DNA from 2 places in the Bradyrhizobium sp. USDA 3262 genome. Region 2 is predicted to be linked to the other one. Evidence: predicted binding sites of a transcription regulator. Region 2 holds the regulator's gene; the other holds the start of a gene.
What was found. The regulator PhoB, encoded in region 2, activates phosphate uptake and scavenging genes when phosphate is short. The targets are predictions, from matches to a motif close to TGTCATNNANCTGTCAT.

Region 1 (4,254 bases), 710 kb from region 2:
TCAAGGGCGATACCAACTGGCGCAAGATCAAGACCACGGAAAGCGAGACCTATCGCTGGAACATGAGCTCGACCTATGTGCAGAACCCGCCCTATTTCGAAGGCATGAAGAAGCAGCCGGATCCGGTCACCGACGTGGTCGATGCACGGATCCTCGCGATGTTCGGCGACAAGATCACCACCGACCACATCTCGCCGGCCGGTTCGATCAAGCTGACCTCGCCCGCCGGCAAGTTCCTCAGCGAGCACCAGGTGCGCCCCGCCGACTTCAACCAGTACGGCACACGGCGCGGCAACCATGAAGTGATGATGCGTGGCACCTTCGCCAACATCCGCATCAAGAACTTCATGCTGAAGGGCGCCGACGGCAATATTCCGGAAGGCGGTTTGACCAAGCACTGGCCCGACGGCGAGCAGATGTCGATCTACGACGCCGCGATGAAGTACCAGGCGGAAGGCGTGCCGCTGGTGGTGTTCGCCGGCGCCGAATACGGCAACGGCTCGTCGCGCGACTGGGCCGCGAAGGGCACCCGTCTGCTCGGCGTGCGCGCGGTGATCTGCCAGAGCTTCGAGCGTATCCATCGCTCCAACCTGGTCGGCATGGGTGTGCTTCCGCTCACCTTCCAGGACGGCACGTCGTGGTCCTCGCTCGGCCTCAAGGGCGACGAAAAGGTCACGATCCGCGGGTTGCAGGGCGATTTGAAGCCCCGCCAGACGCTGACGGCCGAAATCGTCTCCGCCGACGGCGGCAAGAAGGATGTGCCGCTGCTCTGCCGCATCGATACGCTGGACGAGCTCGACTACTATCGCAACGGCGGCATCCTGCATTATGTGCTGCGCAAACTCGCGGCCTAACGCGGATTTGTGATCGGTGCCTCACCGCTTAGTGAGTAGCGACTAAAAAGAAGGCGGCCTATGAAAAGGCCGCTTTCTCGCGTTTTGGGGCACGCAAGTTCAGGGACAGACTTCATGCTCCGTACAATTACGGATGGAAATCATCACGACTGGTTCGCAGTATGACAGCGATGATGGCCTATAATTCTATCTCGCGATGGTCCGGCGCTCTTGGTATCTGCGCAATCGTCGCGATCATCCGCCCCGCCCACGCCGATCCGCGTGCAGTCGTCGAACTCTTCACCTCGCAGGGATGCTCGTCCTGTCCGCCCGCGGACAAGATCATCGGTGACCTCGCGAAGGACCCCAACGTCATCGCGCTGAGCATGCCGATCGACTATTGGGACTATCTCGGCTGGAAGGACACGCTGGCCGACTCCCGTTTCAGCGCGCGCCAGAAGGCCTATTCGCATGTGCGCGGCGATCGCGACGTCTACACGCCGCAGGCCGTGATCAACGGCTCCGCGCATGTGATCGGCAGCGACCGCGCCAGCATCGAGAGCGCGATCAAGGACACCGAGAAGAGCGGCAGCGTGATGTCGGTGCCGGTGACGATGACGCTGACCGGCAAGCAGATCAACGTGTCGGTCGCCGCGTCGAAGTCGCCCGCAGTGTCGCGCGGCGAGGTCTGGATCTGCTCGATCTCGAAGTCGGTGCCGATCTCGATCGCGCGCGGCGAGAACCGCGGCCGCGAGATCACCTACCACAACGTGGTGCGCAATCTCCTCAAGGTCGGTGACTGGAACGGTTCGTCCGGGAGCTGGACCGTGCCGCTGGAGAACATCACGCGTGACGGTGTCGATGCTGCGGCGGTGTACGTCCAGGACGGCAACCGCGACAAGCCGGGCCCGATGCTCGGCGCTGCCTTCACCTCGCTTCACTAGAGCCTTGCTGCGGTAAGGCGCGATGCGCCGGCTTCCGCCCGTGGCGCGCCGTTGGACCGCGCGCATGTCGTCGTGCAGCCGCGCATGGCGACGAACCTGCATTCAGTGATTTGCCGAAAGGAAAGCGCCGGGGTTTTGCGCGCGTCTCGCTTGCGCAGGTCCCAAAAACAAAAAGGACCAACTTTCGTTGGCCCAGTGTTGGGATTTAACTCCCCTGCGAACAGGCCCGATCCCGACGGCCCCGGGGGGCTGGGGGCTGAGGAATCCGGAACCGAAAGGACCGGGCCAACGCAGGATTTCGTTTTCGCAGGGCAGCGGGGCGGGCGATGGGCGGAAGTGGGGCAGCAATATGATTCCGCTAACGTTCCCGTGACTCTGCGGTTTTCCGGACAATCCGCCGCGCGCGGCCGTGGTTAAGGCCCGGTTGCATTGCGATTGGCCCCTTGCGGGCACGCTCGCTTAGCGCGATCATGTCACTCTCGTGACGATCCCGAAGAGGGGCCTTCGGAACCCGATCGTCGCCGAGGTGACAGGAGGCGCTCGATGAGTTTGATCTCGGAGGACACCGATCCGAGCGGGAGTCGTGCCGCGGCGCGCACCGCCGCCGCGACCCCTCAGCCCAACCGCGTGACTTTCAATCGACTTGAACTCAACCGCATTCTCAATCTCTACGGCCGCATGGTCGCCGACGGCGAGTGGCGCGATTATGCGATCGACTTCCTGAAGGACCGTGCCGTGTTCTCGGTGTTCCGGCGCGCGTCGGAAGTGCCGATCTACCGGATCGAGAAGGACCCCCGGCTTGCGCGCAAGCAGGGCATGTACAGCGTGATTTCCGCGACCGGCCTGATCCTGCGCCGCGGCCATGAACTGGAACGCGTGCTGTTCGTGATCGACCGCAAGCTGTCGCTGGTGTAGGGATTTCTCGTAGCCCGGATGAGCGAAGCGACATCCGGGAGGATCTCACCACCCGGGTACAGCTTCCCCGGATATCGCTTCGCTCATCCGGGCTACAAATCCGCTAATCCGCCGGCGCAGTTGTGCGGCCCTCGCGCGGCCTCGCCACTATTTTTGCCTCGCGCAAACGAAAAGCTTGTAGCCCGGATGGAGCCAACGGGTCGTGCGAACGCGCGATGACAGGCTCCGCGGAATCCGGGACTGTCGCAGCCATGGATGAACTTGCCCCGGATTGCGCTGCGCTTCATCCGGGCTACGCCACTACGCCACATTTGCTCCGCGCAAAAGAAAAGCCCCGGCCGGATGGCCGGGGCTTGGACTTGATCGGCTCGCTCGAGGCGCTTAGTCGCGCTGGCCGAGCAGCTGCAGGAGCAGCGTGAACAGGTTGATGAAGTTCAGGTAGAGCGACAGCGCACCAGTGATTGCCGCACGCTCTGCCATCACGCCACCCTGCGAGGCGTAGCCGTAGATGTAGTCGTTCTTCAGCCGCTGGGTGTCCCAGGCGGTGAGGCCCGCGAACACCAGCACGCCGACCACCGAGACGATGAACTGCAGCGCCGAGCTCGCCAGGAACAGATTGACCAGGCTCGCGATGATGATGCCGATCAGACCCATGAACAGGAACGAGCCCATGCCGCTCATGTCACGCTTGGTGGTGTAGCCGTAGAGGCTCAGCGCACCGAACGTCGCCGCGGTGATGAAGAACACGCGCACGATCGAGGTGTGCGTGTACACCAGGAAGATCGACGACAGCGACAGACCCATCAGCGCCGAGAACACCCAGAACAGGAGTTGGGCGGTCGCGGGCTGCAGGCGGTTGATGCCGGCCGAGATGACGAACACCATCGCCAGAGGGGCGAGGATGAACAGCCACTTCAGCGGGCTCACGAACATCGCGTAGCCGAACTGCGTCAGATAGGCGTTGCCGAACTTGGCGACGGCGGCCGACTGGTCGGTGGTCACCGCACCCATGTAGACGCCGAGCGCGGCGAGGCCGGTGATGGCCAGGCCGATGCTCATGTAGTTGTAGATGCGCAGCATGTAGGCGCGCAGACCGGCGTCGACGGCCGCAGCGTCAATGCGCCCGGCGGCCCGGCCGAAAGGAGAAGCGTAGTTGCGGTCTAGGTCCGACATGGTCGAATTCCCGTGGTTGGTCCCGGTGGAGCGCAAGGGATTTGCGGCGCCGGTCGTAAATCTATCTCAGATGGCTCGGTTTGCGGAACATTAATTCCGTGTCATTCAAACCGACTATCCGACCCGATTGGTATGTGGGAAATTAACACATCCGACGCAAGCTTCCACGCGCGGCCGAATGTCGCTCTACCCTAGCGTTACAGGCAAAAACGGCGCTCGCGCCGCTACATTTTGTCACAAATTCCGCAACACTGAGGCCGGCTTCTGGTTTAGCGCGAGCAGCGTCCCGGCTAGCCCCAGTCCGACCGTGACGACCAGCGCGGCGACCACGACCAGCGCGGCGCTGCCGGCCTGCCAGATAAAACTCAGCGTCATCAGCCGCGTCACGA
Region 2 (4,254 bases):
GCCGGCGCGCGGCTGATGCTGATGCGGCTTGAAAAGAAGGCGGGGAAGTAACGCCATGAACCCGATCTACAAATCCCGCCGCCGCAGCGACATCGTCATCCGCGCACTCTGTGTCGGCGCGGCGCTGTTCGGCGTCACCTGGCTGGCGCTGATCCTGATCACGCTGGTCTATAACGGCCTTGCCGGCCTCAGCGTGCAGCTGTTCACCCAGAACACGCCGCCGCCCGGCTCGACCGAAGGCGGCCTGCTCAACGCCATCGTCGGCTCGCTCATCATGACGGTGATCGGCGTCGGCATCGGCGCGCCGCTCGGCCTGTTCGCCGGCACCTACCTCGCCGAATACGGCAAGCACGACAAGCTGACCTCGGTGATCCGCTTCATCAACGACATCCTGCTCAGCGCGCCCTCGATCATCATCGGCCTGTTCATCTATGGTGCGGTGGTGGTGCCGATGCGCGGCTTCTCGGCGATCGCAGGCAGTCTTGCGCTCGCGGTGATCGTGATCCCGGTCGTGCTGCGCACCACCGAGGACATGCTGCTCTTGGTGCCCAATCCGCTGCGCGAGGCCGCCTCCGCGCTCGGCCTGCCGCGTTCGCTGGTGATCAAGCGGATCGCCTATCGTGCGGCGCGATCGGGTCTGATCACCGGTGTGCTGCTGGCGACAGCCCGCGTCGCCGGCGAGACCGCGCCGCTGCTGTTCACCGCGCTGTCGAACCAGTTCTTCAGCCTGGATCTGACCAAGACGATGGCCAACCTGCCGGTGACCATCAACAACTTCGTGCAGAGCCCCTACGCCTACTGGAAAGAGCTGGCGTGGAGCGGTGCGCTGCTCATTACATTCACCGTGCTCGCGTTGAATATCGGCGCGCGTATCCTTGGTGCCGAAAGGGCCGCAAAATGACCGAGCTTTCCGTCTCCACGACTGCCGCGGGCCACGTTCCCCAGGTTCCGCTGCCTGAAGCGCCGCCGAAAGTCACGGTGCGCAATCTCAATTTCTATTACGGCGAGCACCACGCGCTGAAGAACATCAACCTGACGCTCGGCACCAACCGCGTCACGGCGTTCATCGGCCCGTCCGGCTGCGGCAAGTCGACCCTGCTGCGCATCTTCAACCGGATGTATGACCTCTATCCGGGCCAGCGCGCGGTCGGCCAGCTGATGCTGGACCAGACCAACATTCTCGACCCCAAGCTCGACCTCAACTTGCTGCGCGCGCGGGTCGGCATGGTGTTCCAGAAGCCGACGCCGTTCCCGATGACGATCTACGAGAACATCGCCTTCGGCATCCGCCTCTACGAGAAGATCTCGAAGTCCGAGATGGACGACCGGGTCGAGAAGGCGCTGCGCGGCGGCGCGCTGTGGAACGAGGTCAAGGACAAGCTGAACGCGTCCGGCCTGTCGCTCTCCGGCGGCCAGCAGCAGCGCCTGTGCATCGCGCGCACCGTGGCGGTGCGCCCCGAGGTGATCCTGTTCGACGAGCCGTGCTCGGCGCTCGACCCGATCTCGACCGCCAAGGTCGAGGAGCTGATCCAGGAGCTCTCCGAGGACTACACGATCGCGATCGTCACCCACAACATGCAGCAGGCGGCGCGCGTCTCCGACAAGACCGCCTTCATGTATCTCGGCGAGCTGATCGAGTTCGACGACACCAACAAGATCTTCACCTCACCGAGCGATCGGCGCACCCAGGACTACATCACCGGCCGGTTCGGTTGACCGGCGCATGATCCGGAAAAGTGGAAACCGGTTTTCCGATCAGGGCATGCTAAAATTCAGGACACGAAACCATGATCCCCGGGATCATGGTTTGAGGGAGACAAGCGATGGCTTCTGAACATACCGCCAAGGCATTCGACAGCGACCTGCAGGAGTTGACCCGCCTGGTCGCCGAGATGGGCGGCCTGGTCGAGCGGATGATTACCGAGTCGGTCGACGCGCTGATCCGTCGCGACGTCGCGCTCGGCAAGCGCGTGGTCGCCGCCGACATCGAGATCGACAATCTGCAGCGCAACATCGAAGAGCGCGCGGTGCTGACGATCGCGCGCCGCCAGCCGATGGCGATCGACCTGCGCGAGATCGTCAGCGCGATGCGCGTCGCCACCGACCTCGAGCGGATCGGCGACCTCGCCAAGAACATGGGCAAGCGTGTCGCGGCGCTGGAGAGCGATTTCCAGCCGCTGAAGCTGATCCGCGGCCTCGAGCACATGACCGACCTCGTGCTGTCGCAGGTCAAGTCGGTGCTCGACGCCTACGCCGCGCACGACCTGCCGGCGGCGATGAACGTCTGGAAGGGCGACGAGGAGGTCGATGCGATCTGCACCTCGCTGTTCCGCGAACTGCTCACCTACATGATGGAAGATCCGCGCAACATCTCGTTCTGCATCCATCTGATGTTCTGCGCCAAGAACATCGAGCGGATCGGCGATCACGCTACCAATATCGCAGAGACCGTGTTCTACATGATCGAGGGCCAGCAGATCACCGACAAGCGCCCGAAGGGGGACATGACCACTTTTGCCACCACGGTGCCGGGCAACTGAAGGCATCATCGGCAAGCGCGAAACCGGCAAGAGTGAAACTGGACGATCCTCGCGACAATTCGTTTCCGCGGGGACTATGCTCAAGGAAGTAAGCGTTTCGGTTTGCGTCTGGGCAACGGATCACCACAGAGAAAGAACTTAAACCGATGAGCGCACGCATTCTGGTAGTCGAAGACGAGGAAGCGCTGACGACGCTGTTGCGCTACAACCTCGATGCGGAAGGCTACGATGTCGAGACGGTGGGGCGCGGCGACGATGCCGACACGAGGCTGAAGGAGCGCGTTCCCGACCTCGTGGTCCTCGACTGGATGCTGCCGGGCCTGTCCGGCATCGAGCTGTGCCGCCGCCTGCGGGCGCGGCCCGAGACCAAGCAGCTTCCGATCATCATGCTGACCGCGCGCGGCGAGGAAAGCGAGCGCGTGCGCGGGCTTGCCACCGGCGCCGACGATTACATCGTCAAGCCGTTCTCGGTGCCGGAGCTGCTGGCGCGGGTGAAGGGCCTCTTGCGCCGCGCGAGCCCGGAGCGGCTTGCAACCGTGCTGACCTATGGCGACATCGAGCTCGACCGCGAGAAGCGCCGCGTGGCGCGCTCGGGCCGCCCGATCGATCTCGGGCCGACCGAGTATCGCCTGCTCGAATTCTTCCTCGAGCATCCCGGCCGCGTGTTCAGCCGCGAGCAACTGCTCGACAGCGTCTGGGGCCGCGACATCTACATCGATGAACGCACCGTCGACGTGCATATCGGCCGCCTGCGCAAGCTGCTCAATCCGGGCCGCGAGCAGGATCCGATCCGCACCGTGCGCGGCGCCGGCTACGCGCTCGACGACCGCTTTGCCAAGGCCGAGCCGCAGCCGTAATGGCCGTTGCGGGATTCATATCCCGTAGCACGGTGTCGTCCCGGCCTAGTGCGCAATTGCGCACGGGAGCCGGCAACTGTTATGTTGGTTTGGTCTGCAGGTACGGCTTTCGGTCTCGCATCATGGCATTGAGGACCGTGAGCAGCTTCCTGGCGACGGCGATGAGGGCGAGTTTGGCTGGTTTTCCCGCCTGTCGCAGTCGTGCATAGAAGGCCTTGAACGGATCTGCTCTGCGAACTGCGTTGAGGGCCGCCATATAGAGGGCGTCACGAACGCGCTTTCGGCCGCCCGCAATCTTGCGCTTGCCGCGGAAGGCGCCGCTGTCGACGTTGAAGGGAGCAAGGCCAGCGAGCGCTGCGAGTTGTTTCGGTCCGACCCGCCCGAGTTCCGGCATCTGCGCGATGAGCTGCATGCAGGCCACGGGACCCACGCCGGGCAGCGAACGCATTAACTTCGCATCGTCCGCGATCTCCGCTTCGGCTTTAATCAATGCGCTGATGTCGGCCTCGATCTCGGCGATCTCGCTGTCGAGGACCTCGATGAGGCGGCCGATGCGTTCGGCCATGGCGCGATCGTCGGCCTCGCTGCGCCGGTTCTTCTCCTGGGCGCGCATGAGGACCAGCTGATCCCGCCGTTTTGCAAGCCTCGCCAAGGCGCCCCGTGCAGGATCGGCGACCTGCTCGGGGGCGGGTTGCATGGCCCGCGCAAAGGCCGCCAGCATCCGCGCATCGATCGGATCGGTCTTGGCGAGTAGGCCGCTGGCCCGTGCAAAGTCGCGGGCACGGGCCGGGTTGATCCGTGCGAACTGGATCCCGGCCTGACGCAGCGCCTCGCGAAGCGCGAGGTCATAGATACCC

Region 1: ACVWYP_RS06265 (DUF2794 domain-containing protein) is a predicted target of PhoB. The motif match lies at 2,248-2,264, and genes of this name have one in related genera.

What each region holds. Positions count from the first base shown of each region.
Region 1 is NZ_JBSSCT010000001.1:1,334,040-1,338,293, forward strand. It holds gene acnA (aconitate hydratase AcnA) at 1-854, shown strand, start outside; gene ACVWYP_RS06260 (DUF1223 domain-containing protein) at 1,016-1,777, shown strand; gene ACVWYP_RS06265 (DUF2794 domain-containing protein) at 2,321-2,692, shown strand; gene ACVWYP_RS06270 (Bax inhibitor-1/YccA family protein) at 3,074-3,865, opposite strand; gene ACVWYP_RS06275 (ABC transporter permease) at 4,100-4,254, opposite strand, start outside.
Region 2 is NZ_JBSSCT010000001.1:2,044,987-2,049,240, forward strand. It holds gene pstC (phosphate ABC transporter permease subunit PstC) at 1-51, shown strand, start outside; gene pstA (phosphate ABC transporter permease PstA) at 56-901, shown strand; gene pstB (phosphate ABC transporter ATP-binding protein PstB) at 898-1,716, shown strand; gene phoU (phosphate signaling complex protein PhoU) at 1,824-2,540, shown strand; gene phoB (phosphate regulon transcriptional regulator PhoB) at 2,687-3,397, shown strand; gene ACVWYP_RS09440 (IS110 family RNA-guided transposase) at 3,477-4,254, opposite strand, start outside.